Regions from separate parts of the Nocardioides pakistanensis genome, predicted to be linked through region 2. Evidence: predicted binding sites of a transcription regulator. Region 2 holds the regulator's gene; the other holds the start of a gene.

Region 1 (15,046 bases), on a different contig from region 2:
GCGTCTCGGGGCGTCGGAGGCGATCGTGGTCTACCGCCGCAACAAGGACAAGATGCCCGCGCACGAGTCGGAGTTCATGGAGGCCTCCGAGGAGGGCGTGCTGTTCAAGTGGCTGACCACGATCAAGCAGGTCGACGAGGGCAAGCTGGTCATCGAGAAGATGGAGCTCGACGAGAGCGGCTTCCCGCAGCCGACCGGTGAGCTCGAGGAGCTCGACGCCGACTCGCTGGTCCTTGCGCTGGGCCAGGACACCGACCTTTCGCTGCTCGACGGAGTTCCCGGTCTCGTGGTCGACAGGGGCGTCGTCTCGGTCGGGACGGACATGATGACCGGGTGTCCCGGGGTGTTCGCCGGCGGCGACATGGTCCCGTTCGAGCGCTCGGTCACCGTCGCGGTCGGCCACGGCAAGCGCGCGGCGAAGAACATCGACGCGTGGCTGTCGGGCGCCGCGCCGGAGCCCGTCGTACGCCCGCAGCTGGCGACCTTCGACACGCTGAACACCTGGTACTACGCCGAGGCACCGCGCACCCACCGGCCGGTGCTCGAGCGGGCCCGCCGCGAGTCGACCTTCGACGAGGTCGTGCTCGGGCTCGACGAGGGCACGGCGCTGTTCGAGGCGCGGCGGTGCATGTCGTGCGGCAACTGCTTCAGCTGCGACAACTGCTACGGCACCTGCCCGGACAACGCGGTGATCAAGCTCGGCCAGCCGGGGGAGAAGTACCTGATCGACCTCGACTACTGCAAGGGTTGCGGCCTCTGCGCCGCCGAGTGCCCTGCCGGTGCGATCCAGATGTTCCCCGAGGAGATCTGACCAGGTGCACAGTGGCCCCCGCCGGCGGCGGGGGCCACTGTGTGTCGGCCGGTCAGCGGGCGACCATCACCATGTCGTTGACCGCGACCACGCGCAGCGGCCGTGAGCCGAGTACGACGGTCAGCTTCACGATCCTGCCCAGCAGGCCCTCGAGCTCGGCCTTCACCGTGCCGATCGAACCGTCGCCGTCGAGGTCGGCCGTCGCCGGCGCGTCGAGCGGACCACTGAGCCCCAGGTCGACCTGGGCGTCGTCGAGGCAGTAGCCACCGACCGGTGGGTCACCCTGCTCGCAGGCGGTCCAGGTGCCCTCGACCTGCTCGGTCGTCGGCGCCTCGGCACCGTCGCCGGGCTTCTCCGCGGCAGGCGGATCGGCAGGCGGGTCCGCGGGCGGTTCCTCGGCCGCGGGCGGGTCTGCGGGGGGATCTTCGGCAGCAGGCGGATCGGCCGGCGGGTCGGCCGGCGGGTCGGCCTCTCCAGGCGTCTCCCCGGGATCCTCCACAGGTGCCTCGTCGGCGGGGCCGCCGGTGCCCGGATCGTCGGCCGGAGGATCGCTCACAACCGGAGCATCCCCGCCGCCACCAGGGGCCGGAGCGGTCGGCACCTGGGGGGCAGCCAGCGGCGGCGGCGGCTCGGGTGCCGCCACGACGGGCGCCTCGGGCGGCGTCGGCTCGGCGTCCGACCCGAACCCGTCGGGGGTGTCCGGGGCGCCGATGATCGGCGGGTCGGCCGGTGTCGGCAGCTCGCCCGGCGCCGGGGCGGCCTCGGGGGAGCGGGTCCGCGGAGGCCGCGACTCCTCGATCTCGGGAGGCGTGGGACCGAGCTGGGCGGCCTTGGCCACCTGCTCGATGTGCCGCTCCACCTGCCTCACGGCGTCGGCGGTGAGCTCGCGGACCGGAGCGCCCAGGCCGTAGTCCAAGGTGGTGCCGATCGTGGACATCGGCGGGCTCGCGGCCACCGCGAAGCTGCCCTCGCGGTAGCGCTTGTCGACCATCAGCACACGCGCGACGTACGCCTCGTCGCCCCGGTAGGCCAGCAGCGCTGCGGCGGCGTTGGCCGGCCGGTCGAGCCTGTCGGCGCCCGCGCAGAGGTACACCGCGGTCGTCAGCGCCGCGTCGTCGAGGTCGTGCGCGTTGCGCTCACCGTCCCCGTCACCGTCGACGCCGGCCAGCGCCCACACCGACGGCAGCAGCCGCATCGGCCCCACCTCGCGGTCCCAGACCGGGTCGCCGTCGAACCGGCCGTTGTCGGTGTCCTCGACCCGGGCACGGCCCCGGCGCCCGTCGAGCGCGGGCCCGACCATCGCCGGCCGGACCGTGCCGTCGTCGGCGAGCTCGTGGCCGCCGGCCTGCCCGTGGTCGGACTCGGTCTGGCCGACGGCGGCGATCAGCGTCCAGGTCAGCCCGCACGACGGCTGGACCTCCGCGAGGATCCCCGCGGCCCGGTGGTAGGACTGCAGCGCCGTCCACGGGATCACACCGACCCTGCCCTCGGCGGTGGACCGGCTGCTCGTTGCGGCCGCGGGCGCGGCATCGGGCCTCGCCGGGCGCACCAACACGTCGTCGTACGGCACGGACTCCGGCCCCGCCGGCTCGCCCTCCCCGGCGGTGTTGGCCAGGTGGGTGCTCACGGTGCCGAAGGCGAGCGGGAACGCGATGAGCGCGATCAACCAGGACGAGTGGTGCTTCGGCTTGCCGTTTCGATGCCGTCCCATGGGACCCCCCCAATGCCGGGATCTGCTTATTCGACCCTAGGCCCGAGGTCCCTCAAAGAGCATGAGTCGAATGCCCCTCTTTAGCGTGACCCGGACGGGGGGCGGCCTCCCTCAACCTGGTGAGGGACACTTCTGGCGGTCCCAGGAGAGGAAGCGCATGCTGCCCGGTCTCATCGTCCTGCTCGTCTGCCAGCTCGCCGGCGAGCTCGTCGTACGCACGCTCGACCTGTCGCTGCCCGGCCCCGTCCTCGGCATGGTCCTGTTCCTGGTGGTCCTGCGGGTACGGCGGCCACGCCCGAAGTCGCCCCTCGTCACGGCACCACAGACGCTGTTGCGGTACCTGCCCCTGCTCTACGTCCCCGCCGGGGTCGGACTCGTCGCGCACCTGTCCCGGCTGGGCCACGACGCGCTGCCGATCGCCGGCGGCCTGGTGGCGTCGTGGCTCGCCGGGCTCCTGGTGACGGCCGGGGTCGTGGCGCTGCTTCTCCGGCTCACCGGTGCCCGGAGGGTGTTGCGGTGACCCTGCACCTGGACGAGGCCTGGGAGTGGCTGGTCGGCTCACCGCTGTTCGGGGTCACCCTGACGCTGGTCGCCTACCAGGCCGCCCGCTGGGCCTGGGAGCGGACCGGCCGGCACGCCGGGCTCAACCCGGTGCTGGTCGCGATCGTCCTCGCCGGTGGGGTGCTGCTGCTGCTGGACGTCAGCTACGCGGAGTACATGACCGGCGGGCGCTACATCACCTTCCTGCTCGGCCCGGCGACGGTGGCGCTGGCGCTGCCGCTGCACTACGAGGCCCGGCTGGTGAAGCAGGCTGCCATGCCGGTGCTGCTCGGGATCGTGGTCGGCTCCGCCGTGTCGATCGTCGTGGCCTTCTCCGTCACGGGCTGGCTCGGCGGCGGGGAGGACCTGGCGGTGTCGATGGCGCCGAAGGCCGCCACCACGCCGGTGTCGATCGCCCTCTCGGAGGCGGCCGGCGGCATCCCGGCGCTGACCGCCGTGTTCACCATCCTGGCTGGGGTGCTCGGCGCGGTCGCCGGACCGGCGGTGCTCTCGCTGCTGCGGTTCCGCGACCTGCGGGTGCGCGGTCTGGCGATCGGCGCCTCATCGCACGGGATCGGCACCTCCCGGGCGCTGGAGGAGCACCGCACCGAGGGCGCCTTCGCGGGGCTCGCGATGGGACTCAACGCGCTGGCGACGGCCCTGCTCCTGCCGCTGCTGCTGATGCTGCTGCAGTAGCCCGCTCAGCCCACCGACCGTCCGAGGAAGGCGAGCAGCCTGTCGGCCGGACCGGCGTTGGGTCGGTTGCCCAGCGGTTCTGCGAACCGGCCCGGCCGGTCGGTCGGGCCGACGAGCACCGGGGCGATCCGGAGCAGGGCGGTGGCGAGGTCGTCGGGCAGCGGCCGTCGTACCGCACAGGCCGTGGCGAGGTCCCACCCGTGCACGGCGATCTCGAGAGCGCCGGCGCTGGTGAGCACCGCCGAGGTGAGCGGCCGGTCCCCGACCACGACGTCCTGGGGGCTGCGCGGGCCGGCCGCCCAGTCCGCGGTCCACTGGCCGAGCAGCCGGCACGCCCGGTCGCGCAGCCGGTCCACGAGCTCCTCGGCGCTCGCTGTGCGGAGTGAGCCGGCGGCGGGCGAGCCCGCCACGGCGGCCGGGCGGTGCACCTGCAGCCGGTGGGTCGCCCCGGCCTCGAGCAGCAGCGTCAGCGAGTCGTCCATGTGCAGCAGCAGCTGCCGGACGTCCCACTCCGAGCAGGGGGTCGGCGCCGCCATCAGGTCGGCGGACACCAGGGCCAGCGCTCCGCGGGTGTAGCCGATGGCACGCTCGAGGAGCTCGACGCCGGCCCAGGGCGAGGCGTCGAGGTCGTGGTCGTTCACCCCCGTCGTACCTCCTGCCCGGGGTAGACCTCAGGAAGGCCGAACGCCCGGAACAGTCCCGTGTCGAAGAAGCACCCGACGTGGGACACCCCGTCGCCGGTGACCGTGAGCACCTGGATCTGGAACGCCTTGTGCACCCCGTCCGCGTCGCGCATGTACAGGGCGAACGCAGGCTGTCCGTTGGCATCGGCCCGGACCATGCGCATGTCGGCCGGACCGCTGGCCGGACACTGGCTGGAGATGAGGTTCCCGATCGTCCGGGCACCCTGGTACCACCCCGTGAAAGGGGGCATCTCCCACACCGCGTCCTCCGTGAACAGGCCGACGATCGCCTCGACGTCGTAGGTCTCGAAGGCGGCGACGTACCGGTCGAGCAGCTCGCGCCGCTCCGGCTCGGACGGCTCCATCACGTCGTCCCGGGTCAGTGCCGCCTGGTCGAGCTGCGCGCGGGCCCGCTGCAGCATGCTGTTGACCGCGGCGGTGCTGGTGCCGAGCAGCTCGGCGACCTCGGCGGCACGCCAGGCGAGCACCTCGCGCAGCAGGAGCACGGCCCGCTGGCGGGCGGGGAGGTTCTGCAGCGCGGCCACGAACGCGAGTCGGATGCTCTCCCGCGACGTGACCACCGAGGCGGGGTCGTCGGGGAGGTCCGCGACCAGTACGTCGGGCACCGGCTCGAGCCAGGGCACCTCCGGCTGCTGCACGAGCGTGCCGTACGGGTCGGACGGCTCCTGGCCGAGGCCGGTCGGGAGCGGACGTCTTCCCCGGCTCTCCAGCGCGGTCAGGCACGCGTTCGTGGCGATCCGGTAGAGCCAGGTGCGCATCGAGGACCGGCCCTCGAAGGTGTCCTGCGACTTCCACGCACGCAGGTAGGTCTCCTGGACCAGGTCCTCGGCGTCGTGGACCGAGCCGAGCATCCGGTAGCAGTGCGCGAGCAGCTCGGGACGGTAGCGGTCGAGCGCGGAGGGGTCGGCCACGGACGGTGGAGGCTCCACGACCGGGCGCTCGGGACGGACGGTGGGTCGGTCGACGGTCGCCATCTGCTCAGGCCTGCTGCTCGATCGCGGCGGGGTCCATGTAGAGGACCTCCCACAGATGGCCGTCGGGGTCGGCGAACGCGCGCGAGTACATGAAGCCCTCGTCCTGCGGCGGGCTCGACAGGGACCCGCCGGTGGCCAGCGCTGTGTCGACGAGCCGGTCGACCTCCTCGCGGCTCTCGGCCGAGATCGCCGTGATCGCCTCGGTGTAGCGCGTGGTGTCGACGATGTCCTTGCTGGTGAACGTCGAGAAGAACTTCTCGGTCAGCAGCATCACGCAGGCGTCGTCGCTGATCACCATGCAGCTGGCGTTCTCGTCGGTGAACTGCGGGTTGAAGCTGAACCCTAGGCCGCTCCAGAAGTCGATGGACCGCTGGAGGTCGGCGACGGGAAGGTTGAGGAAGATCATCCGGCTCATGTCGGAGCTCCTGGGCTGGAAGGAACGTTGTCGCTGAGTCAGGCCGGGGACCGGTGCGGAACTCATCGGTGCCGCGTCGCCGGAGCCGCCGCGTCGCCGAGTCCGGTCAGGGCAGGTTCCCGGTCTACACCGAGACGGGCATACTCGGAAAGAGGTTTTCCGAACGGAAGGTGCTTCCCCATGATGCTCGCGAACTCGGTGCTCGTCGATGCCTTCGGACGTGTGAAGGATGCCGTCCACGGTGCCGTCGAGGGGCTGAGCCGTGAGCAGCTCACCTACCGGGTCGACCCGGAGGCGAACACGATCGCCTGGCTGGTCTGGCACCTGACCCGGATCCAGGACGACCACGTGGCTCACCTGGCCCACGCCGAGCAGGTCTGGCTCCGCGACGGATGGGCGGACCGGTTCGGCCTGCCGTTCGAGCCGGGCGCGCACGGCTACGGCCACAGCAGCCCGGAGGTCGCCGCGGTCGACGTACCCGCCGACCTCCTGCTCGGCTACCACGACGCGGTGCACGCGCAGACGGTCGGTTATCTCGAGGGCCTCGACGAGCCGGCGTACGACGAGGTCATCGACCGTTCGTGGGACCCCCCGGTGACGCGCGCGGTGCGCCTGGTCAGCGTCATCGAGGACGACCTGCAGCACGTCGGGCAGGCGGCGTTCATCCGCGGTGTCGTGAAGCGGCTGGGAATCTGACGCGAGACCACCGGCCGATGGCACACTGCAGGGCCATGGAAACTACCCAGGGTCCCTTCCGGGATGCCGCGGTCGAGGCGCTCACCGCGATGCTGCTCCGGCTCGTCGAGGACACCAACGAGATGTGGCGCGACGGCGAGATCGCCGAGCACTCGACGGTCAGGGCGGTGTGCGAGGACCTGCAGGCTGTCCAGCACGCCCCGCATCGCGATCCTGAGCCGTGGCAGGCACGGTCCCGGACCGAGTGGCTCGAGGGCACCGAGCAGGCGGCGCGAGCGTTGCACGGTCGAGGATGCACGTGGTCGCTGCACGATCTGGTCGTCCTTCCGCGCCACGGCAGCGAATGCGTGGCGTCGTATCGCATCGTGCACGAATGGGGCGACAGCGCCACCCCGGCCGCTCAGGCTCTCTTCCTGGAGACCTGGCGTCAGGGCGAGGACGGGCAGTGGCGGCTGGCGCGTCACACAGCCGAGAAGGTCTGAGGTCGCTCTGACGCGCTGGTCGCAGCTGTCGGAGCGGAGAACTGTCGGCGCCCTTCCCTAGACTTCGAGCAAGTGTTCGATCGATGGAGGTGAGGGGCTCGATGGATGAGATCGAGGCCGACGCCCGGGACCGCGAGCTGGTCGAGGTCGCGGCGACGGCGGTGGTCGACCGCAACCGCGCCCATGCCGCGCAGCTGGAGGCGATCTGGTCCTTCCATGCGCGAAGGGTGGCCGAGGTAGAGGCGCGCGACCGTGGAGAGGTGCCCCGGCCCGAGCTGCCGGGGTTCTTCCTGCTCACGCCGTTGGAGGCGACGAAGGCGGAGTTCGCCCCGCTCCTCGGTGTGGCGGAGATGTGGATCCAGGCTGACCTGGACCTCATCCACGAGCTCAAGCAGTGGCTGCCACAGGTGTGGGCGCTGTGCCTCGCCGGACGGCTCGACCTGGGTCGAGCGCAGGTTGTGCACGCCCAGCTGGCCGGCTTGGCCGACGACGCGGCAAGAGCGGCCTACGCCGAGAAGGCCCAGGAGTGGATCGCGCGGCATGACGACCCGGCCGCGCCGGTTCACCCTGTTCGGCGGCAGCTGCTGCAGCGAGCGATGCGGCGGATCAGCCTGAAGTTCGACCAGCACAGCGAGGAGGAGTCCTTCGCCAAGGCGTTCAAGAAGCGGCGGGTGTCGATGCGCTCCGACGAGAACGGGATGGCCTGGATGTCGGTCTCGGGGCCGTTGCACGACGTGATGCGGGCGGACTATCGACTGACGCTGATCGCGAAACGCTTGAGGGAGCTGCCGGGTGAGGAGCGGACGGTGGAGCAGATCCGGGCCGACCTGATGCTCGACCTGGTGCTCGGTCGGGCGACGGTGCCGGCCACCGACGGGGAGCTCGAGGAGGCCGAGGGCAGCGGTCAGAGTCCGGTGGAGCCACACGAGCTGGTCGGCAGGTGGGCCCGGCCCATCATCAACGTCCATGCCCCGATGCCGACCCTGATGGGGGTGAGTGACGAGCCGGGCCTGATGGCCGGCGGGAGCAGCATCCCGGCGGAGCTGCTCAGACGCATCGCGCTGGATCCCGCATCCACCTGGTATCGGCTCACCTTCGACCCTCGGCGGGGCGACGTCGAGCTCTCCACGGACAGCTACACCCCCACCGAGCCGATCGTGCGTCAGGTGGTCGCGCGCGACCCCGAGTGTGTCTTCCCGGGTTGCGTGCGACCGGCCACCACCTGCGAGTGCGACCACCGCACGCCGCACCCGGTCGGACCCACCTGTACCGGCAACCTCCAGCCGCTGTGCAGGCGGCACCACCGGGTCAAGCACTCCGAGGGGTTCCTGGTCAGGCGCAATCTCGACGGCTCCTACACCTGGACCAGTCGCTTCGGCGTCAGGTCGCACAAGCCCGCGCCGGAGTTTCCACAAGTGACCTGGCCGGCGACCTCGCCGGGGCTCTGGGACGACGACGCGGTGGTCTTCGAGGACCCCATCCCCGACAGCCTGTGGCAAGCAGCGATCGAGCTGTCCCGCGAAGCAGAGCTCCTCGCCTCCGCGGCGTGACGTTCGGCGCTCAGGCGCACCCGACGCAGGTCCGTGCGACCGGTCGGGCGGCCAGGCGTGCTGGCGCGATCGGGCGGCCGCACCGCTCACAGATCCCGTAGCTGCCCGACTCGAGCCGCGCTGCGGCGGCGTCGAGCTCGGCGAGGCGCTCGCGTGCCTGAGCGATCAGCGCGCCCACCTGGGAACGCTCGAAGGCGATCGTGTGCCCCTCGGGGTCGTGCTCGTCGTCGGCGTTGGACGACTCCGATGCGGCCACGATGTCGCTGAAGGTGCCGGTCAGTGCGGCGAGCCGTTGCTCGGTCTCGAGGCGCTGGGCGCGTAGCAGTGCCCGAGCCTCGTGGAGGTGGTGGTCGTCGTCCATGTCGACTGGACAACGCTCGCGACCGGGTGGGTTGTTCCGTCAGACGTCGGCGGCGGCGTCGGTTCCAGGTCGGCTCAGCACTCGGCGCGGCCGAGCCGCCAGTACCCCATGAAGGCGATCGAGCGCCGGTCGTGGCCGCGCTCGTTGACCAGGTGGCGACGGATCGCGCGCACGGTCGAGGCCTCGCCGGCCACCCACGCATAGAACCCGTCGGTGGGGTCGCCGGTGTCGCCGACGGGCGTCTCGACGGGATCGGGGACCTCCCAGAGCACCTCGCTCAGGTCGTCGTGCTCGGCGGCCGTCGGCAGCGCGGCCGGCACGACCGGCCGGGGGAGGTCGGCGGTGGTGACCATCCGGAGCAGGTGGGACCCGTGACCGGAGCTGCCCCGCGCCGCCCAGGTCACCGCCACTCCGGGCGGAGCGCCGAGGTCGAACCGGTCGTCGGGGTGCGGCACCTCCAAGAGGACCTGTCCGACCGCGTGCGAGGGCAGCGAGCGGACGATGTTCGCGACCGCCGGGACGCCGGTCTCGTCCGCGGCCAGCAGCAGGGAGGCGTGTGAGGAGTGAGGGCGGAACTCCAGCCCGCCGTGGGGTCCCCGGTGCGCGCCGTTGGGGCCGAGCAGCACCGCCTCGTCGCCGACTCGCGCCCCGAGGGCGAACCGGGCGGCCGGGCCGGACACGACGCCGTGCTCGTCACCGTGCAGGACCATGTCGATGTCGACCTCACGCGCCGCGGGCCGGAGGTGGCGGATCGTGTAGGTCCGGATCGGGTTGCGCCTGCTCTCGGGCAGCAGCCGCCATGCGGAGTACCAGTCCTCGCCCCGTGGCAGATGGACGAGGCCGCTCCCGGGCAGCGGGAGGATCAGCTTGATCCGCTGGTCGAACCCGTTGTCGGCCATCGCGTCGAGGTCGGGCCCGGAGAACGTGAGGCGGACGAAGCTCGGGCTCAGCCGGCGCACGCGGAGCACCCGCACGTCGAACATCCGGAACGGCGCGGGTCGCGTCTCTGAAGCAGCAGTCACGAAGGTAAGGCTAGCCTTACCTCGGCCACGCGGACAACACCTTCACCAGGTGAGTCACCGGAACCGGACCGACAACACCCCCGCGACGGAGTTCGCCACCACCTCGGCGACCTTCTGCCGGTGCGGGTCCGTGGAGCCCTCCAGCCTGACGTGACCGTCCTCCACGTCGACCTGGTACTCCATCTCGGCGCTGCGCAGCAGCTCGTCGATCTCGCCCCGGATCTGGTCGTCACTGCGGGCCAGCAGCCGCACGACGTCGCTGCGGCTGACCACGCCGATGACCTTGCCGCCCTCGAGCACGGGCAGGCTCTTCACCGCGGTGCTGGTCATCAGCTCGATGGCGTCGCACATGTCGCCTTCGGGGGTGACCGTGTAGGACTGCGTCGTCATCACGTCGTCGACGGTGCGTGGCGGCCCGGGCTCGACGTGCTCGTGCGGCATCAGGTGGCAGCGGTCGTCGTGGCGCACGGCGTCGTGGAGCAGGTCCGCCTCGCTGACCACACCGAGCAGGCGCCCGTCGGAAGAGACCACCGGCAGGGCGGTCACGTTGTGCCCGGCGAGCAGCCGAAGCCCGTCCTTGACGCTCGTCCCGGTGGTCACCGTGATCGCGGGTGAAGTCATGACGTCCCGGACCAGCATCACGACACCTCCTGTTCTCCTCCAGCCTGTGACGCCATCGTTTCCTCCGGCGTACAGGTCCAGACAGGGCCGAACGTCCTGCGGGGCCAGTGACTGCCGGCACTCGCACGCGCGACGGCGGGGGAGAACGCTGGAGGTAGGCAGAAGGAGGAGCACCATGGTCAAGGACACGACCCTGCCCGTCGTCGTCGGTGTCGACGGCAGTGAGCAGAGTGACCGAGCCGTGCGGTACGCCGTGACCGAGGCCCGGAGGCGCGGTGTGGGCATCACGCTCGTGCACGCCGTCTACGAGACCGCCCCGATGGCGGCCATGCTCCCGTTGTACAGCGTCGAAGCGTTCACCGAGGTCGGCCGACGGCTGACCGACGACACCCAGAAGCTGGTGCACGAGCTCGCGCCGGGCCTGGAGGTGCAGACCTCCGTGCGCCCGGGCAGCCGGGTCGGCGTCCTCGTCGACGCCGCCGAGCACGCCTCTCTCGTGGTGCTCGGCCACCGGACGCGCTCCCTCGCCGGCCGGGTGCTGACCAGCAGCACGACCACCGGCGTCGCCGCGCGCGCCCACTGCCCCGTGGTCAGCGTGCCCGACAGCTGGGCCGAAGGTGGCGAGCTCGGCCGGGTGGTGGTCGGCGTGGACGAGTCCGACGCGTCCCACGACGCGCTCGAGGCGGCCTTCGAGGAGGCGGCGCGACGCAAGGCGAAGCTGGTCGTGCTCCACGCGTGGCGGCTGCCGACGGCGTACGACGACATCAGCTACTCGCACACCGCCGTCGAGGAATGGCTCGACACCGCGCGTGAGGAGATGGACAAGACCCTCGAGCCGTTCCGCGAGGTCCACCCCGACGTCGCGGTGGAGATCGACCTGCGGCACGAGTTCGTCGGCCCGGCGCTCGTCGATGCGGCGGCCAACGCCGACCTGATGGTCGTCGGCCGGCGCGGGCACGGCGCCCCGCTGGGGATCTACCTGGGCTCGCTGGCCCGGATGCTGATCCGCGAGGGCAAGTGCCCCGTCGAGGTCGTGCCCCAGCACCCACGGCACACCCCGTCGGTCGAGGAGCGGCTGCTGAGCCCCGACGAGGTACTGCCTCAGGACTGACCGCGTCTGCGCCCCGGTGACGCCGGGGCGCAGAATGGTTGGTCGTGCGCACCCTCGACACCCCCGTCCGTCACGCCCGCAACGCGGTCGCCGTGGTCTTCGTGCTCAACGGCTTCGCGTTCGCGAGCTGGGTCTCCCGGATCCCGGAGTCCCGGACCGCCCTCGACCTCACCCCCGGTCAGCTCGGCACGCTGCTGCTCGCGATGTCCTTCGGCTCGGTGGTCGCGCTGCCCACGGCCGGGATCTGGGTGCACCGCTTCGGCGCCGCCCGGGTGGTCGGCTTCTCCGCCGTGCTCGCCTCCGTCGGCCTCGGTCTCGCCGGTGCCGGCGTGAGCGTGCTCGGTGAACCCTGGGGGACCGCGGCCGGCCTGCTGCTGGTCGGCTTCGGCTCGGGGACCTGGGACGTGGCGATGAACGTCGAGGGCGCCGCCGTCGAGCACCGCAGCGGGCGCACGATCATGCCCCGGTTCCACGCGGCGTTCAGCCTCGGCACGGTCGCCGGAGCGGCAACCGGTGCCGCGGCGGCCGGTCTGGGGGTCCCGGTGGTGTGGCACCTGGGCCTGGCCGCCGCCCTGGTCGCGGCAGCCACACCGACCGCCGTACGCAGCTTCCTGCCCGTGGAGGCGGAGCCCGAGGAGGCGGTCGGCCTCAGCCCGTGGCGGGCGTGGCGGGAGCCGCGCACGCTGGCTGTAGGCGTGATGGTCCTGGCGATGGCGCTGACCGAGGGCGTGGCCAACGACTGGCTCGCGGTCGCGCTGGTCGACGGGTACGACGTCGCGCCGTGGGTCGGCGCCAGCGGGTTCGCCCTGTTCGTCACCGCGATGACCAGCGGCCGGCTCGTCGGCGGGAAGCTCCTCGACCGGTTCGGGCGGCTGCCGGTGCTGTGGAGCACGATGGCAGTCGCCGGAGCCGGCGTTCTGCTGGTCGTGCTCGCCCCGCTGACACCGCTGGTCGTGGTCGGCATCGTGCTGTGGGGCCTGGGCGCCTCGCTCGGCTTCCCGGTCGGGATGAGCGCCGCGGCCGACGACCCGGCGCACGCGCCGGCGCGAGTGAGCGTCGTCTCCACGATCGGCTACACCGCGTTCCTGGCCGGTCCGCCGGTGCTCGGCTACATCGGCGACCGGGTCGGCGTCCTCAACGCCCTGCTTCTCGTCGCGATCCTGCTGGTGCCCTCCGCGCTCGTCGTTCCCGCCGCCCGCCCCAGGGCCGAGGTGGCTTCTCGCCGATGAGCAGCGGCTCGACCCACCGGGTCCGGGGGTCGGCGTCGACGAGCACGGCCTTGGTGAACAGCGTCAGGGGTACGGCGAGCAGCGCACCGATGCTCCCGAGCGTGAACGCCCAGAACACCAGCGACAGCATGGTCAGCGTCGTGGAGACGACGAGGTAGCGGCGCGTCGCGCGGCCGAACGTCACCAGGGCCGCGACCCAGCCCTCGTGACCGGCCGGCAGCATCCGCAGCCGGTCCACGAAGCGCGTCGCGTCGATGACCATGAACAGCACCAGGGTGATCACGAAGAACAGACCCGTCAGCACGTCCACGAGGCCGCTCACGATGTTGCCGACGATGCCGACCACGCGGTTGAAGTCGAACCCCGCGACCATCTGCTCGATCTGGCCCTCACCGATCCCACGCCGGTCCAGCCACGCGACGACCTGGTCCAGCATCCGGTTGGTCTCGTCCTGGTAGTCCGGCAGCAGGGTCGCGAACTGCGCGACCGCGAGGGTGAGCGCGACCGTGAACCCGATCAGCGCCGCGTAGACCGTGGTGAGCGCGGCGGTGGTGCCCACCCAGCGGGGGATGCCGCGCCGGGCGATCGCGCTGCTCAGCGGCTGCACAGCGACCGCGAGCACCAGGGCCAGGAACGCCGGCCCGACGATGCCGGAGAGCTGGCGCAGCCCGAACACCACGACGCCGCCGGCGGCGAGCCCGACCAGCAGGACGACCGCCCGCGGGTAGCCATGTCCCGGAGTCGCCGGCCGCACGGTGGACATCGCGGCCTCAGGCGCTGCGGCGCACCAGCAGGTCGGCGCAGCCCTCGGTCGTGACCAGGTCGGGGTAGTCGTCCTCGTCGATGCGCACCCCGCTCGCGCTCACCAGCAGCTCGACGAAGCTGAGGAAGTCCAGCGAGTCCAGCTCGAAGCTGCGGCGGAGGTCGGCGCCCTCGGGGAGGGACTCCACGTCCGCGTCCGGGACGATCCGGCGCACGGCCTGCGCAACCAGCGCGCGGGCGTCCTCGTGGGTGATGGTCATAGCTCCTCCGGGTGCTGCAGCAGGCGTTCCAGGGTGAGCAGGAAGCGCGCCCCGGTGGCGCCGTCGGTGGCCCGGTGGTCCCCGGACAGCGTCAGCCGCACCGTCGGCCGCACGCCGATCAGGCCGTCGACCGCGACCGGGCGGTCCACCACGCGGCCCACGCCGAGCAGGGCGACCTGCGGTGGGTAGATCACGCCGATCACCTCCTCGACACCCTGGTCGCCGAGGTCGGTCACGGTCAGCGTCGGGTCGGCCAGCTCGCTGCGGCGCAGCCGCCCGGCGCGGGCCCGCTTCACCAGGTCGCGCAGCGCCGCCATCACCTCGGCGAGCGTGAGGTCGGCGGTGCGGTGGATCGCCGGCGCCACCAGGGCCCCGTCACGCACGTGGACCGCGACGCCGAGGTGGACGTCGTCGGCCGGCACGAAGCCGTCGTCGACCCAGAACCCGTTGAGCTCCGGGTGCTCACGGGTGGCCAGCGCGGCGGCCTTGAGCAGCGCCGCGGCCGGCACGATCCGCTCGCCGACGCTGCGCTCCAGGTTGGTGCGCCGCAGCCACGTGGTGAGCGCCTGCAGGTCGACGGTCGTGGCCACGTAGTAGTGCGGGATCTCGCGCTTGGCCCGCGACATCAGCGCTGCGATGGTCGCCCGGGAGCCCGACGGGCGGGTGGGTGCGGCGGTCGGAGGTGGTGCCTCGGCCTCCGGTACGACGGACGGCGCGACCGCCGTACCTCCTCGCGCGGCGACCCGGACGTCCTCGGCGCGGACCAGCCCGTGCTCGCCGGACCCGGCCACTTGGTCGAGGTCCACCCCGAGCTCGCGGGCGAGCTTGCGGGCGTAGGGGGAGACCCGGCGCCCGCGCAGGACCGGAGGTGCCGCGAGAGGTGGCGCGAGAGGTGGCGCGGCGGTCGGCGAGGACAGCGAGGCCATCGGCGTGCCGACGGCGACCCGGGTGCCCGGCCCGACCAGGAAGTGCTCGACGACCCCGTCGTCGAAGGACTCGACCTCGATCGCGGACTTGTCGGTGTCGACGACGGCGATCGGCTCGCCGCGGTGGACGACGTCGCCCTCGTGGACGAGCCACTCGACGAGCGTGCCGGAGTCC
Region 2 (15,046 bases):
CCTCACCGGTGGCAGCGGAGTGACCACCGAAGACGGTCAGTGCCACGAACGCCAGCCCCACGAACAGCATCAGCAGGACGAGCCGGCCGCGTCGGGTCAGCCGCACGTTCGGCGTACGCCGAACCGAACGGGGACCGGTGAAGCCGAAGTCGTGTGCCGCAACGATGGCGCTCATGGGTGAGACCTCCTGGGAGTTGCCGTGCCGTACGTCCATGAACAGAGGTCTATCGGTGACCGCCGACAGTTTTCGGCGGGCGCCTCTCGAAACCCTGTTCGATCGAACACGTGTACGAACATAGGGCCAGGCAGAAGGCTGTGCAAGAGACACGCCGAACATGTGTTCGACCGAACCCGAGTCGCGGGAGCCCTGCGCGGGGCGATCTCCCTCCCCGTGCCGGGCCGCCACGGTCAGAGGGAATCCGGCATCCCTTGGCGAACGCCGCCGTTCAGCGCGGCCGGCCGCGGCGCATCGCGCGGCGACCGTCCCACAGGAAGATGTTCAGACCCTTCATGGACACCGAGGGCGTCACGGAGGTGAACCGCATCAGGCCGGCCCGCCAGCCGGGCACCGAGCGGACGACGCGGTTGGTGCCGACCAGGCCCACGGCCGCCTCTGCGACCTCGTCCACGCCGAGCAGGGCACCGCCGGAGTGGACCAGCGCCTTGGCCATGCCGTCCGCCTTCATCGCCTCCACCATCGCGGTGGCCACCCCGTCTGGACACAGTGCATGGACCCTGATGTTGTCGGGCGTCTCGACGTGGACCGACTGGGTCAGCGACACGACGGCGGCCTTGGTCGCGGCGTACACCGACAGACCGGGGACCGGTCCGTGCGCGGACAGGGAGGCGGTGTTCACGATGTCGCCGCCGCGCGAGCCGAAGGCGTCGACCGCCGCGCGCATCCCCCAGGCGACGCCGAGGAGGTTGACGTGCACCAGCTGCTCGACCGAGGCGGAGGAGAGCTCCATGAGCGCCCCGTCGTTGCCGACACCGGCGTTGTTGAACCAGACCGCGAGCGGACCGTGCTGCAACGCCTCCTCGGCGACCGCGCGGTGTGACGCCTCGTCGCGGACGTCCTGCTGGAGACCGGCGACCGCGCCGATCTCCTCGGCGGTACGACGGGCAGCCGCACCGTCGATGTCGGTGATCAGCACGTGATGGCCGCGGGCCACCATGCGCTCGGCGATACCGCGGCCGATGCCGCGCGCTCCGCCCGTGACGACGACGGAGGTACCAAGGGAGGGGGACTGTGTCATGGAGGAACTCAACCAGACACGCCCATTCGAACAGGTGTTTGAAGCGGCACCGATTCAGGTCTACCTTGTGAACAGGCCAGGCGCGACGACGGCGCGGCACTCGAGAAGGGCATGGACGATGGCATCAGGCAAGGGCAGAGCAGTCTCCGAGCTCCCCGACGGACCCCCTGACGCCTCCGGCCTGACCCCGCGACAGCAGCGGGTGCTCGAGGTGATCCGCGAGTCGATCGAGGCCCGTGGCTACCCGCCGAGCATGCGCGAGATCGGCGAGCGGGTCGGCCTGACCAGCTCCTCCTCCGTCGCCCACCAGCTGCGGACGCTCGAGGAGAAGGGTTTCCTCAAGCGCGACCCCAACCGTCCCCGCGCGATGCAGGTCTTCTCCCCCGGCGAGGTCGTCGAGTCCGCCACCGGCGACGCCGGAGTCAGCCCGATGCCGGCCGCCACCTACGTGCCGATGGTCGGCCGGATCGCCGCCGGTGGTCCGATCCTGGCCGAGGAGCGGGTGGAGGACGTGTTCCCGCTGCCCAAGACCCTCGTCGGCGAGGGCACCCTGTTCCTGCTCGAGGTAGTCGGCGACTCGATGATCGACGCGGCGATCTGCAGCGGCGACTACGTCGTGGTGCGGCAGCAGCCCACCGCGGAGAACGGCGAGATCGTCGCGGCGATGCTCGACGGCGAGGCCACCGTCAAGACCTTCCAGCGCAAGGACGGCAAGGTCTGGCTGCTCCCCCACAACGAGGCCTACGACCCGATCGACGGCACCCACGCCACCATCCTCGGCAAGGTCACCGCGGTCCTGCGCAGGGTCTGACCCGTACGATCCGCTGCGTCTGAGGGGTCGGACGCCGCCGCGTCTGGACGCCCGGAGCGCGTCAGTCGAGCTCGACGAACAACAGCGGCCCGCGGTCGTAACGGCCGCCGTCGATGTCGAGCACCAGCCCGTCGGCGTACAGCAGTGGCTGCGTGACCCGTGACGACGGCTCGTCGAGCAACGAGCCGATGATCGTGTGGCCGTGCACGATCTGCTGGCCGCCGTACCTGGTGAGCAGGCCGCGCGCGACCTCCCTGCCGTCGCCGCCGGCGAACTCGTAGCGGCGGGTGAGCAGCGCCCACACCTGCCAATGCGCCTCGAGGTCGTCCGGGTCGGACAGCAGGTCGCGCACGGTCTCGTTGACCTCCTCCACGCTGCCGCCCCAGGTCGTGATCGCCGTGGTGTCGGAGTGCATCAGCAGATAGCTCCTGGCACCGCCGAGCACGGGCAGCGAGGCGAGCCAGGCGATGTGCTCCTCACGCAAGCGCGCCTGGTCCTCCGCCAGTCCTCCGTTGGCCCGCCAGGACGCGGAGAACTGCGACCCGGGGAAGCGGTACCGGCCGACGGCGAGGATCTCGTGGTTGCCCATCAGCACGTGCACCCGGCCGGGAGCCTCGCGCTGCAGCCGCATCACCGCCTCGACGACGCCGAAGCCGTCGGGACCGCGGTCGAGCAGGTCACCGAGGATCCACAGCTCGTCGTCGGCGCCGAACCCGAGCCGGTCCAGCCCCCGCAGGAAGTCGTCGCGATGGCCGTGCACGTCGCTGACCACGTAGAGAGACCCCATCGCCCCATCCTTGCAGGGAGTCACGCGCGCCGACCGCATCACCGCCGGGCCTGGGGTGACCCGGCTCACGTCGAGACCGCGCAACAGCTGAACGAACGGTGAACAGTCGCTACCTCACGTCACCGATCCGGCACAGCGTCGTTGGATGCAGCGTGACCAACATCGAGCTCGACCGCCGCTCCCTCCTCGTCGCCGGCGCCGCCACCACCGGAGCCGCCGCCCTCGGGGTCGCCATCGCCGAGGAGGCCGAGGCCGCCCCGAACCGGTACTTCCGCCACGGCGTGGCCTCGGGGGACCCGTACCCGACCAGCGTGATCCTGTGGACCCGGGTCACCCCGACCCCGCAGGCAACCGCCGGCTCGGGCAAGGGGCCGCGGGTCGTCGTACGGTGGCAGGTCGCCATGGACCGCCGGTTCCGCCACGTGGTCGCGAAGGGCGCGTTCACGACCAGCGCGAAGCGCGACCACACCGTGAAGCTCGAGGCCACCGGCCTCCGTCCGCGTACCACGTACTACTACCGGTTCCTCTACAAGGGCGTGGCCAGCCCGGTCGGCCAGACCCGCACCGCGCCGGCCCCGAACGCGGACCCGCGCAACCTGCGCTTCGGTGTGGCCTCCTGCTCCAACCTGCCCGCGGGGTACTTCTCGGCCTACCGCCACCTGGCCCGGCGCAACGACCTCGACGCGGTGATCCACCTCGGCGACTACCTCTACGAGTACGGTGCGGACGAGTACGGCGACCTGCGCACCCCCGTGCCCGCCCACGAGATGGTGTCGCTGGCCGACTACCGGCAGCGGCATGCGCAGTACAAGGAGGACAAGGACCTCCAGGCGCTGCACCGGAAGTTCCCGTTCATCGTCACCTGGGACGACCACGAGGTCACCAACGACCAGTGGGCCGAGGGTGCCGAGAACCACGACCCGGCGACCGAGGGCGACTACCGAGCCCGCCGCCGCCGCGCGCACCGTGCCTACGACGAGTGGATGCCGGTGCGGATGGGTGAGACCGCAGCGCTCGGCGACGGCACCCGCCTCTTCCGCCGGCTCAAGTTCGGCACGCTCGCCGAGCTGTCGATGCTCGACCTGCGCACCTACCGCTCCCAGCAGGCGGCCGCGCCAGTCGTCGACGGGTCGGTGAGCCACCAGGAGCGCACGATCACCGGTGAGGCGCAGATGCGCTGGCTCAAGGAGTCCCTCGACGACGACCGCGCCCAGTGGAAGCTGATCGGCAACCCGGTGATGATCGCGCCGGTGGTGTTCCCGCCCCTGCCCCACGAGCTGACCCGGGCGATCAACGACTTCACCGGCCTGCTGCCCGAGGACGGCTCGCCCTACAACGTCGACCAGTGGGACGGCTACACCGCCGACCGGCACGAGGTGCTCGACCACCTCGCCGACAACGGTGTGCGCAACACCGTGTTCCTCACCGGCGACATCCACTCCGGCTGGGCGTGCGACCTGCCGATCGACGCCGGCACCTACCCGAGCGAGGCCGGTCGCTCCGTGGCGACCGAGTTCGTGTGTACGTCGGTCACCAGCGACAACCTCAACGACATCACGCAGACCGCCCCGGTGCGCTCGAGCATCCCCGTCGAGGCGTTGATCCAGGCCAACAACCGGCACATCAAGTACCTCAACTTCGACGACCACGGCTACTCCGTCCTCGACGTCACCGCCGCGCGAACCCAGATGGACTACTACGTGATCAGCGAGCGGACCGACCCGGACGCCACGGCCAGCTGGACCGCGTCCTGGGCCACCGACGCCAACACCCAGCGCGTGCACGCCGTCGACGCACCGGTCAGGGAGCGGTGATGGGCCCGACCACCAGGGTGTCGGCGGGCGGGGGCGAGCTGAACCGCCGCTCCTTCCTCAAGGTCACCGGAGCCGCCGGGGCGTCGCTGCTGTTCTCCGCCGCCCTCGGCGCGCCGACCGCGCAGGCCGCCGTGAAGCGCAAGCCGCGGGCCTACGTGCTCGTCGTCGACGGCGCCCGCCCCGACGAGATCGGCAGCGGGCTGATGCCCAACCTGCAGGCGCTGCGCGACGGCGGGATGAACTTCCCGCGCGCGCGGTCGCTGCCGGTGATGGAGACCATCCCGAACCACGTGATGATGATGACCGGGGTCCGCCCCGACCGCAGCGGCGTGCCCGCCAACGCGATCTACGACCGCACCGAGCAGGTGATCCGCGACCTCGACCGGCCCAGCGACCTGCGCTTCCCCACGGTCATCGAGCGGCTCAACCGCAACGGGTTCACCACCGGGACCGTGCTCAGCAAGGAGTACCTGTTCGGGATCTTCGGCAAGCGCGCCACCTACCGCTGGGAGCCGGCCCCGATCGTCCCGATCAGCGGGCACGCGCCGGACGCCTTCACGATGGACGCCGCGATCAGCATGGTCGAGGAGTTCGACCCCAACCTGGTCTTCGTGAACCTCGGCGACTGCGACCGGGTCGGCCACATGGACCTCACCGGCACCACGCTGAAGGCCGCGCGCACGGCCGCACTGCTCAGCGTCGACACGCAGGTCGGCCGGTTCGTGGAGATGCTGAGGTCAACCGGGCGGTGGTCGACCTCGATGGTGGTCGTGCTCGCCGACCACTCCATGGACTGGTCGCGCCCGGACCGGATCATCTCCCTGCAGCCGGCGCTCGACGCCGACCCGCTGCTGGCCGGCAACGTCGTCGTCGCGCAGAACGGCGGGGCGGACCTGCTGTACTGGACCGGGCCCGCCGATCGTCGTACCGCAGCCCTCGACCGGATGCGCGCGATCGCCTTGGAGACCCAGGGCGTTCTCTCGGTCCGTCTCCCGCGACGGCTGCGGCTCGGCGACAACGCCGGCGACCTGGTCGTGTACTGCCGTTCGGGCTGGCGGTTCAGCGACCCGGCGCCGTACAGCAACCCGATCCCGGGCAACCACGGCCACCCGGCCACCTCGCCGATCCCGTTCTTCGTCGGCGGAGGTCATCGGCGGGTCGGCAGCGGCGTCTCGAGCGCGAAGGCCGCCACGGTGGACGTCGCTCCCACCGTCGGCACGTTCTTCGGTCTCGGCGCGCCGCGGGGCGGGTACGACGGCCGCAGCCACCTGTAGCTCCGGCGAGCTCAGCCGGCCGCGGCGGGTGCTCCTGCCGACTCCGAGAGCCGCTTGAGCGCCTTCAGCACCACGTCGCGGTCGGTGGTCGGCCACATCGGCGGGAGCGAGGCGCGCAAGAACCCGCCGTAGCGCGCGGTGACCAGCCGCGGGTCGAGGATCGCCACGACCCCGCGGTCCTGGCTGGTGCGGATCAGCCGGCCGGCCCCCTGGGCGAGCAGCAGCGCCGCGTGGGTGGCGGCGACCGACATGAAGCCGTTGCCGCCGGCCCGGTCCACGGCCCGCTGGCGCGCGGACATCAGCGGGTCGTCGGGTCGCGGGAACGGGATCCGGTCGATCAGGACCAGCTGGCAGGTGTCCCCCGGCACGTCGAGGCCCTGCCACAGGCTGAGGGTGCCGAACAGGCAGGCGTGCGGGTCCTCGACGAACAGCCGAGCGAGCTCCGGCAGCTGCGCCTCGCCCTGCGCCATGACCGTCAGGTGCGGCAGCCGCTCGCGCAGTGCCTCCGCCGCCGCGTCCGCGGCACGCCGCGAGGAGAACAGACCCAGGGTGCGACCGTCGGCGGCGTCGACGAGGCCGGCGATCTCGTCGATCTGAGTCGGACCGAGACCGTCGCGGCCCGGCGGCGGCAGGTGCCGTGCGACGTAGAGGATCCCCTGGCGGCCGTAGTCGAACGGCGAGCCGACGTCGATGCCGCGCCAGGGCTGGACCCCGTCGTGCTCCTCGGAACCGGTCCTCTCGGCCACCGCGGCCTCGCCGGTGTCGTCGCCCGCGACGTCTCCGCGGCCCGTCGCGCCGGACGGCGCGGCGTCGATCGAGTGGTCCACGCGCTCGGTGGGCTTGAGGCCGATGCTCGTGGCCACCGAGCTGAAGTCACCGCCGAGCATCAGCGTCGCGGAGGTGAACACGACGGTCTTGTCGTGCAGCAGCTTGTCGCGCAGCGGTCCCCACACCTGCAGCGGTGCGACGAACAGGCGGCTGCCACCCCGCGAGGGGTCGCGGTCGCTGACCCAGAGCACGTCGGACTCGAGGTTGGCTGCCATCCTCTGCGCAGTCGCGAAGATCTCCTGCACCCAGCCCCGGGCCTGAGTCCGCCCTGCGTCGGCCTCGCCGCCCGCGCCGCCGGACTCCTTCGGGAAGGCCGAGATCAGGGCGCGCGCGGAGTCGCGCACCAGCGCGAGCCCGTCCGCGAGCGCGGTGGGCAGCGAGTCGATCCGTCCGGCGTCGGTCTCGGCAAGGGCGTCACGGAGCACGTCGGCAGCGTCGGCGAGCTCGTCGGCCTCGTTGCCGAGCCCGGAACCGGCCGAGCCGTCGACGTACTTCTGCGACCGTTTCGCGGCTCGCTCGATGTCCGCCACGGACAGCTCGTCGGTGGCGGCCTGGGTCACCCGTGCGGACAGCTCGTGGGCCTCGTCGATGACCACCGCGTCGTACTCCGGGATCATCGGCACGCCTTCGATCGCGTCGATGGCCAGCAACGAGTGGTTGGTGACGATCAGCTGGGAGTGCGCGGCCTTCTCCTTGGCGCGCTCGGCGAAGCACTCGGTGGCGTAGGGGCACTTCGTGGCGCCGAGGCACTCGCGGTGGGTGACCGACACCTGCCGCCAGACCCGGTCGGTGTGCTTCGGCGCGGAGTCCTTGTCGCCGGGGCCGTCGCGCTCGGCCTCCTCCTCGGCCCAGGACCTCAGCGCGAGAACCTCCGCGCCCATCGACCCCTCGGGCACGTCGACGAGGGTGCCCTGGTCGTCGGGGACACCCTCGCGGATCCGGTGCAGGCAGGCGTAGTTGGAGCGGCCCTTGAGTACGGCGTACGTCGCTTGGTCCCCCAGCGCACCGTGATCCCCGCCCACCGCCTCGAGCAGGGCAGGGATGTCGCGCTCGACGAGCTGGTGCTGGAGGGCAAGCGTCGCGGTGGCGACGACGACTCGGCGGTCGTGCAGCAGCGAGGGCACCAGGTAGGCCAGTGACTTGCCGGTGCCCGTGCCGGCCTGCACCAGCAGGTGCTCTCCGGTCGCCAGCGCACGCCCGACTGCCTCGGCCATCTGGATCTGGCCGGGACGCTCCTGACCGCCCAGTGCGCTCACGGCACCGGCGAGGACCTGCTTCACGGTCGGGGAGCTGTGCACCGCAGAACCCTATCCGCTCCGGCCGGCCACCACCGAGTCACTTCCACAGCACTCCGCCGCCGACCCGACTGCGGGTCGACGGCGGAGCCGTCGGGGAGTGATCGGGTCAGACGACCGCGCCCGAGTCGTTCGGGTCACGGGCCACCCGCTGCTTCTTGGCGGTCGCCTTGGGCAGCGGCCACTTCTTGTGCAGCAAGAGCGAGAGCGGCGTCGCGGTGAAGACCGAGGAGTACGTACCGATCGTCAGACCGAGCAGCAGCGCGATCGCGAAGTCCCGCAGCGAGTCGCCACCCAGGATGGCGAGGGCCGCCAGGATGAACATCGCACCGAGGCCGGTGTTGACCGTACGCGGCATGGTGTCGAGCGAGGCCTGGTTGGCCACCTTGGCCATGTCCTTCTCCGGACTCTTCTGCCACTGCTCCCGGATCCGGTCGAACACCACCACCGAGTCGTTGACCGACAGACCGATGATGGTCAGGGCCGCGGCGAGGAAGATGCCGTCGATCGGCTTGTTCAGCCACGCGAAGATGCCGAGCACGATGATCACGTCGTGGAACATCGCGGCCACCGCAGAGGCGCCGATCGTCCACTTGAAGCGGATCGCCAGGTAGAGCATCTGCACGGCCAGCGCGATGCCGAACGCGATCAGCGCCTTGTTGCGCAGCTCGTCTCCCAGGCTGGGGCCGATCAGCTCGTCGCGTTCCTTGGTCGCCCCTCCGCCGGCCTCGTCGAGGGCGGCGAGGATCTCGTTCTGGTCGGTGTTGCTGATCTGGCCGGTGCGCACCGAGATCTTGTCGTTGTCGGACTCCTGCACCACGGCGTTGGGGAACCCGGCGTCGGAGACCGCCTCGCGGGCGTCGTCCACCGACACCGGCTGGGCGGTGGAGTACTCCATCAGTCGGCCGCCGGTGAACTCGACCCCGAGGTTCAGCCCGTTGACCGCGACCCCGGCGAACGCCACGACCAGCGCGGCAGCCGAGATGCTCAGCCACAGCTTGGTGCGGCCCATGATGTCGGGGTTCCACCGCCGCAGCGCGTCGCGCACGCGTCCGGTCGTGGCCAGGCCGCTGACCTTGGGGTGCTTCTGCAGCCAACCCATCCGGGCGGCCTGCTCGGTGAGCACCCGGGCGATGATCAGCGCCGAGATCATCGAGGCGATGACACCGATCGACAGGGTGACGCCGAAGCCACGGACCGGCCCGGAGGCCAGGAAGAACAGCAGACCGGCCGCGAGCAGGGTGGTCATGTTGCTGTCGATGATCGCGGACCAGGCCTTGTTGAAGCCGATCGAGAGCGCCCCCGCCAGACCGGTCTTCTCCGACTCGGTGTACTCCTCCCTGGCTCTCTCGAAGATCAGCACGTTGGCGTCGATCGCCATACCGATCGCGAGCACGAAACCGGCCAGGCCGGGCAGGGTCAGCGTCGCGCCCAGCGCGACCAGGGCGGCGAAGGAGATCACGGCGTACGTCGCCAGGGCGAACGTCGCGAGCACACCCATCAGCCGGTAGACGATCGCGATGAACAGGCCGGTCAGGATCAGGCCGATCACACCCGCCTCGAAGGAGGCGGAGATGGCGTCCTCACCCAGGGTGGGGCCGACCACACGCTGCTCGATGATCTCCACCGGGACCGGCAGCGCGCCGCCCTCGATCAGGACCGCGAGGTTCTTGGCCTCCTCGATGGTGAAGTCACCGGTGATCTGGGTGGAGCCGCCGGGCATGCCCACGCCGCACTGGATCTCCGCGACGACCTCGGGCGAGGAGATGATCTCGTTGTCGAGCACGATGGCGACCCGCCGCTGGGGGGCGCCCATCTGTGCGCACGCGGCCTCGGCGGTGAGGTTCTTCCAGGCGGTGCGGCCCTCGGAGCCGCGGAAGTCGACGCTGACGAACCAGCCGGTGCCCTGTGCTGGGTCGGTGTTGGCCTCTGCACCGGAGACCAGGTCACCGGGCACCGCGACCTTGCCGAGCCGCAGCAGCTGGCCACCTTCGTCGGGCAGAATCACCTCGCCCTGCTTCGGCTTGGCCTTCTGGTCGACCGCCTCGAGGACCGGCCGGAAGGCCAGCTGCGCGGTCTTGCCGATCACCTGCGCGGCCTCGGTCGGGTCATCGAGGTCGGGCAGCTCGACGATGATCCGGTTCTCGCCCGCGCGGGCCAGGGTCGGCTCGGCGACGCCGAGGGCGTCGACGCGACCACGCAGCACCTCGAGGGTGCGATCGGTGGCCTCGGCGTCGGCCTCGACGGTCGGCGAGTCCTGGGTCTCCAGCACGATCTGGGTGCCACCACGGAGATCGAGCCCCAGACGGGGCTCGGAGGTGACAGCGATGGCGATGGAACCGCCGAGGATGAGCAGCGCCAGGACCAGGCGCACGAGGGCAGCACGAGACATGGGACCTATCGTCCCCTATGGGCGTTCGATCTCGAAGTCGGCCCCACCGGCGCGTCCCGCCGCAGGGCGGAACCGGACATATCACCCAGCACAGGTCGGCGCTGCCGTCAACGTCGCGGGAGAGGCCCTCTGGACCGCCGGGTAAAGGTTTCGCAAAGTCCTGGACGGCGCGGCCTGCCGCTTTCCCAAGCCGTCCGGACGAGTCGTATCTTGAAGCTGGGAGGGCCGGTCTTTTCAGGGGGTTGACACCGATGAACGCACTGCAAGCACGACTGTTGGCCGGCCGCGCCGTACGCGCTGCGCAGGAGCAGGAGACCTTCGCGCGGCTCCTGCGCCCTGCACCCGAGGTGCCTGCTCAGCGCGCCCGCGACGGCGAGTCCGCCCCGCTCCTCAAGGTCGTCCACTCCCCTTCCGCCTGACCTGTCCGACCTCCGGCCCCCGGCGGCAGCCGATCAGGCGGTCGCGGACGAGGTGAGGTACGGCGTCAGCTCACCGGCGAGCTCGGCGTGCACCCGGCCGTGGACGACCGTGCCCTCGCCGGTGTGCTCGATGCGCTCGACCTCGCCGTGCTCGTGGATCCGGTTGAGCAGGTCACCGCGCTCGTAGGGCAGCAGCGCCTCGAAGGCGATGCCCGGACGCGGCAGGTCGGCCTCGACGGCGGCGAGCGCCTCGGAGATGCCTTCGCCGGTGCGCGCCGACACCACCACCGAGTGCGGCTCACGCTGGCGCAGCCGCGCGATCACCATCGGGTCGGCCAGGTCGGCCTTGTTGATCACGATCAGCTCGGGCACCTTGTCGGCGCCGATCTCGGCGAACACCTCGCGGACCGCGGCGATCTGGCCCTCCGGGTCGGGGTGCGACCCGTCGACCACGTGCAGGATCAGGTCGGAGTCGGCGACCTCCTCCAGCGTGGACCGGAACGCCTCGACGAGCTGGTGGGGCAGGTGGCGCACGAAGCCGACGGTGTCGGACATCGTGTAGATCCGGCCGTCGGAGGTCGTCGTCCGGCGGGTGGTCGGATCCAGGGTGGCGAACAGCGCGTTCTCCACCAGCACGCCGGCACCGGTCAACCGGTTCAGCAGCGAGGACTTGCCGGCGTTGGTGTAGCCGGCGATCGCGACCGAGGGGATCTCGTGGCGCTTGCGCTCCGAGCGCTTGGTCTCACGGGTGGTGCTCATGTGGGCCAGCTCGCGGCGGAGCTTGGCGATCTTGGTGTTGATCCGGCGTCGGTCGGTCTCGATCTTGGTCTCACCGGGACCGCGGCCACCGATGCCGCCGCCCTGGGAACCGACGCGGCCACCGGCCTGTCGGGACAGGTTGCCACCCCAACCACGCAGGCGCTGCTTCATGTAGTTCAGCTGGGCGAGCTCGACCTGTGCCTGCCCCTCACGTGACTTCGCGTGCTGGGCGAAGATGTCGAGGATCAGTGCGGTGCGGTCGACGACCTTCACCTTGACCCGGTCCTCGAGGTTCCTCAGCTGCGAGGGGGCGAGCTCACCGTCACAGATGACGGTGTCGGCGCCGCTGGCCTGCACGATCTCGCGCAGCCCGTCGACCTTGCCGCGACCGATGAAGGTCGCCGGGTCGGGCTTCTGACGGCGTTGGTAGATCGCGTCGAGCACCTGCGAGCCCGCGGTCTCGGCGAGCAGCGCGAGCTCGGCCATGGAGTTCTCGGCGTCCTCGACCGATCCCTCGGTCCAGACCCCGACCAGCACGACGCGCTCGAGGCGCAGCTGGCGGTACTCGACCTCGATGATGTCCTCGAGCTCGGTGGACAGACCGACGACGCGGCGCAGTGCGTGACGCTCCGCGAGGTCCCAGTCACCCGCGCTGTCTCCCGTGTCCGCTTCTTCCGGGTCCTCGTCGGCGTAGCCGGACACGCCGGCGGTCTCGTCGACGTCGTCCCAGGAGTCGGTGGCGGCGAGCTCGTCGTCGAGGCTGAAGTCCTCGTCGACCGGGCGGACCCGGTCGACGGCGTGGACGGTGTCTTCGTGTGTGGCTGCGTGAGCCTTCTGAGATTCAGTCATGTTCACCAGTCACAACATCGCGGGCGCCGGAAATCTTCCGGCTTCGCCCCGATGCTGACACGGCTCAGGTACCCATCGCGAATGATTTGGACACCTCGCCGGCCGCCACGAGCACCGCCGGCCCGGTGAGCAGCAGGCGGTTGGCGTCGGTCCAGGTCACCTTCAGCTCGCCGCCCGGCACGTCCACCCGGTACGACGTACCGCGGCCCGTGCCATCGGCCAGAGCGCTGGCCACCATCACCGCACAGGCGCCGGTGCCGCAGGACCGGGTCTCCCCCGATCCGCGCTCGTGGACCCGCATCGCGACGTGCTGCGCGCCGCGGCGCACGACGAACTCGACGTTGACGCCCTCGGGGTACGCAGCCGGGTCGTAAGCGGGGCTCTCCAGCAGCGGCCCGGCGTCGTCGAGGGAGTCGACGAAGGCGACCGCGTGCGGGTTGCCCATGCCGATGTTGACCGCCGGCCAGCTCTTCTCCCCCACTGCCACCTTGGTGTCGGCGAACAGGGCCGGCTCGCCCATGTCGACGGTGACCTGGCCGTCGTCCTCGAAGGCCACCGTCTTGATCCCGGCACGCGTGCCGATCGGCAGCGGCCGGTGCACGTCGACCCCCTCGTGCTCGGCGAGGTAGCGGGCGAAGACCCGCACGCCGTTGCCGCACATCTCCGAGGGCGAGCCGTCGGAGTTGCGGTAGTCCATGAACCACTCGGCCGCGCCGCGGACCGCCACAGCGGCCGGGTCGTCGTAGGCCGCACAGCGGATCACCCGGATCACCCCGTCGCCGCCGATGCCGGCGCGCCGGTCGCACAGCGCGGCCACCAGCTCGGGCGCGAGGTCGCCGTGCACGCTCCCGTCGGGGTCGGGCAGGAGCACGAAGTCGTTCTCGGTGCCGTGACCCTTGACGAAGGCGAAGCCGCCGGGCGGGGGGACGGTGTGAGGCACCGCTCCAGCCTATCCGGCGCGTGCAGCCGGATTCTGTCGGCGCGATCTCCTACCGTTTCGGACATGGAGAACACATCGGAGAAGCTGATGCTCGCCGGCGTCGTCGCCTTCTGCGCCGAGTGTGGTGACGAGGGCCTCTTCGTCCCGGTGGAGGAGGGTTGCGCCGTCGACGGTTGTGAGTACTGCTGCACCCGTTGCGACGCCGCCGTGTTCCTGCTCGAGGTGCTCGACAACACCGGCATGCCGCACCACGCCCTGGCGGTCTGAACGAGCTGCACCGCTGACGGGGCTGCACCCTGACGGTGCTGCACCGCTGACGGGGCGGCGCCGGGGCGAGGCGGCACCCCGGCGGCGCAGGGCCCCTAGTAGGACAGCGTCGACTCGGCCCCGCCCGACACGCGCTGCCGCAGGCTCGCCGCCTGGTCACTGATCGAGACCGCGGCGGTGCGCACCGACGACGCGGCCGCGGTCGACCCGTGCACCGACTCCGCGACCGAGGCGATCCGGCCGGCCATCTCGCGCGTGGTCGCGTTCTGCTCCTCGACCGCGCTGGCGATCATCGACTGCTGGTCGGCGACACCGGCGATCAGCTCGACGATCCCGGTCAGGGCGTCGGCGGCCTGACCGCTGCCCTCCTGGATCGCGCCGATCATGCTGGTGATCTGCTGGGTCGCCTCCGCGGTGCGGGCGGCGAGCTCCTTGACCTCGTTGGCGACGACCGCGAAGCCCTTGCCTCGCTCGCCGGCCCGGGCCGCCTCGATCGTGGCGTTGAGCGCGAGCAGCTTGGTCTGCTCGGCGATCCCGATGATCAGCCGCGTGATGCTGCCGATCTCCTCGCCGGAGCGGCGCAGCCCCTCCATGTTGACGCTGGCCTGTTGGGCCGACTCGACCGCCGCGCCGGTGCTCGACGCTGCGGTGGTGGCACGGGCGGCGATCTCCTCGACGCTCTGCGCCATCTGCGCCGACCCGGCTGACAACGCCTCCGCCTGCGCGGAGGTGTCCGCGGAGGCCCGTGCGAGCTCCTCACCGAGGCGGGTGAGCAGCTCGGACTCGCTGGCGAGCTCGTCGGCGAGCGTCGCGTTGAGCCGGGTCTGGGTGACCGTGGCGGTGACGTCCTGCCACGTGACGGAGTAGCCGACCGGCGTCTCGGCGATGGTCACCGCGATGTGCACCGCGCCCTCACCGGAGCCCACCTGGACCTGCTCGCTGACCGGGAAGGCCCGGGAGTCGCGAAGCAGCCGCTTGAGCACGTCCCGGAGCACGCCGAGCGCCTCCGGGCCGTGTGCGGCGGCGGTCTTCTGGGCCATCGCGGTCGCCGCCGCGTTGCGGTAGATGATCTCGCCGGTGGGGTCGGTGAGCAGCAGCACCATGGGCAGGCCGTCCATCGCCGCGACGAGGGTGTCGGTGGAGCGCAGCACGGCGGGCAGGTCGTCTTCGTGCTTCGCGCGTCGGGCCAGGGGGAGGGTCATTGCTGCTCGTTTCTGTGCGGAGCGTCGGGTTGCCGGGCTTACCCATCGGTCCGGCGCGTCTCGACCTGAGCGCCCGGTCCCCCGCAGCTGCGCCAAGGCCCGGTGATTCCTGTCACGGACGCGCCCGAACGGCTCTTGCCAATGGGTTGTCGA

The links. Region 2 encodes LexA, which represses DNA repair genes until DNA is damaged. Its sites were predicted from a motif close to TCGAACANNTGTTCGA; they were not measured.
Region 1: a site for LexA is predicted at 7,094-7,109, ahead of ACYVIH_RS00560 (HNH endonuclease signature motif containing protein). Genes of this name have one in related genera too.

Annotation. Positions count from the first base shown of each region.
Region 1 covers NZ_BAAGUV010000002.1:93,795-108,840, forward strand. The annotation lists gene ACYVIH_RS00515 (NAD(P)-binding protein) at 1-811, shown strand, start outside; gene ACYVIH_RS00520 (lysozyme family protein) at 864-2,522, opposite strand; gene ACYVIH_RS00525 (CidA/LrgA family protein) at 2,680-3,042, shown strand; gene ACYVIH_RS00530 (LrgB family protein) at 3,039-3,758, shown strand; gene ACYVIH_RS00535 (TIGR03086 family metal-binding protein) at 3,764-4,399, opposite strand; gene ACYVIH_RS00540 (sigma-70 family RNA polymerase sigma factor) at 4,396-5,436, opposite strand; gene ACYVIH_RS00545 (VOC family protein) at 5,441-5,851, opposite strand; gene ACYVIH_RS00550 (mycothiol transferase) at 6,032-6,547, shown strand; gene ACYVIH_RS00555 (hypothetical protein) at 6,583-7,029, shown strand; gene ACYVIH_RS00560 (HNH endonuclease signature motif containing protein) at 7,131-8,579, shown strand; gene ACYVIH_RS00565 (TraR/DksA family transcriptional regulator) at 8,590-8,940, opposite strand; gene ACYVIH_RS00570 (siderophore-interacting protein) at 9,015-9,962, opposite strand; gene ACYVIH_RS00575 (CBS domain-containing protein) at 10,017-10,601, opposite strand; gene ACYVIH_RS00580 (universal stress protein) at 10,759-11,694, shown strand; gene ACYVIH_RS00585 (MFS transporter) at 11,739-12,923, shown strand; gene ACYVIH_RS00590 (AI-2E family transporter) at 12,829-13,686, opposite strand; gene ACYVIH_RS00595 (hypothetical protein) at 13,694-13,945, opposite strand; gene ACYVIH_RS00600 (dihydrolipoamide acetyltransferase family protein) at 13,942-15,046, opposite strand, start outside.
Region 2 covers NZ_BAAGUV010000056.1:21,863-36,908, forward strand. The annotation lists gene ACYVIH_RS17600 (LysM peptidoglycan-binding domain-containing protein) at 1-175, opposite strand, end outside; gene ACYVIH_RS17605 (SDR family oxidoreductase) at 447-1,256, opposite strand; gene lexA (transcriptional repressor LexA) at 1,375-2,067, shown strand; gene ACYVIH_RS17615 (metallophosphoesterase family protein) at 2,129-2,854, opposite strand; gene ACYVIH_RS17620 (alkaline phosphatase D family protein) at 3,007-4,668, shown strand; gene ACYVIH_RS17625 (alkaline phosphatase family protein) at 4,668-5,942, shown strand; gene ACYVIH_RS17630 (ATP-dependent DNA helicase) at 5,954-8,068, opposite strand; gene secD (protein translocase subunit SecD) at 8,175-10,457, opposite strand; gene ACYVIH_RS17640 (hypothetical protein) at 10,709-10,876, shown strand; gene hflX (GTPase HflX) at 10,910-12,484, opposite strand; gene dapF (diaminopimelate epimerase) at 12,549-13,424, opposite strand; gene ACYVIH_RS17655 (hypothetical protein) at 13,488-13,691, shown strand; gene ACYVIH_RS17660 (methyl-accepting chemotaxis protein) at 13,787-14,893, opposite strand; gene ACYVIH_RS17665 (IucA/IucC family protein) at 15,006-15,046, opposite strand, start outside.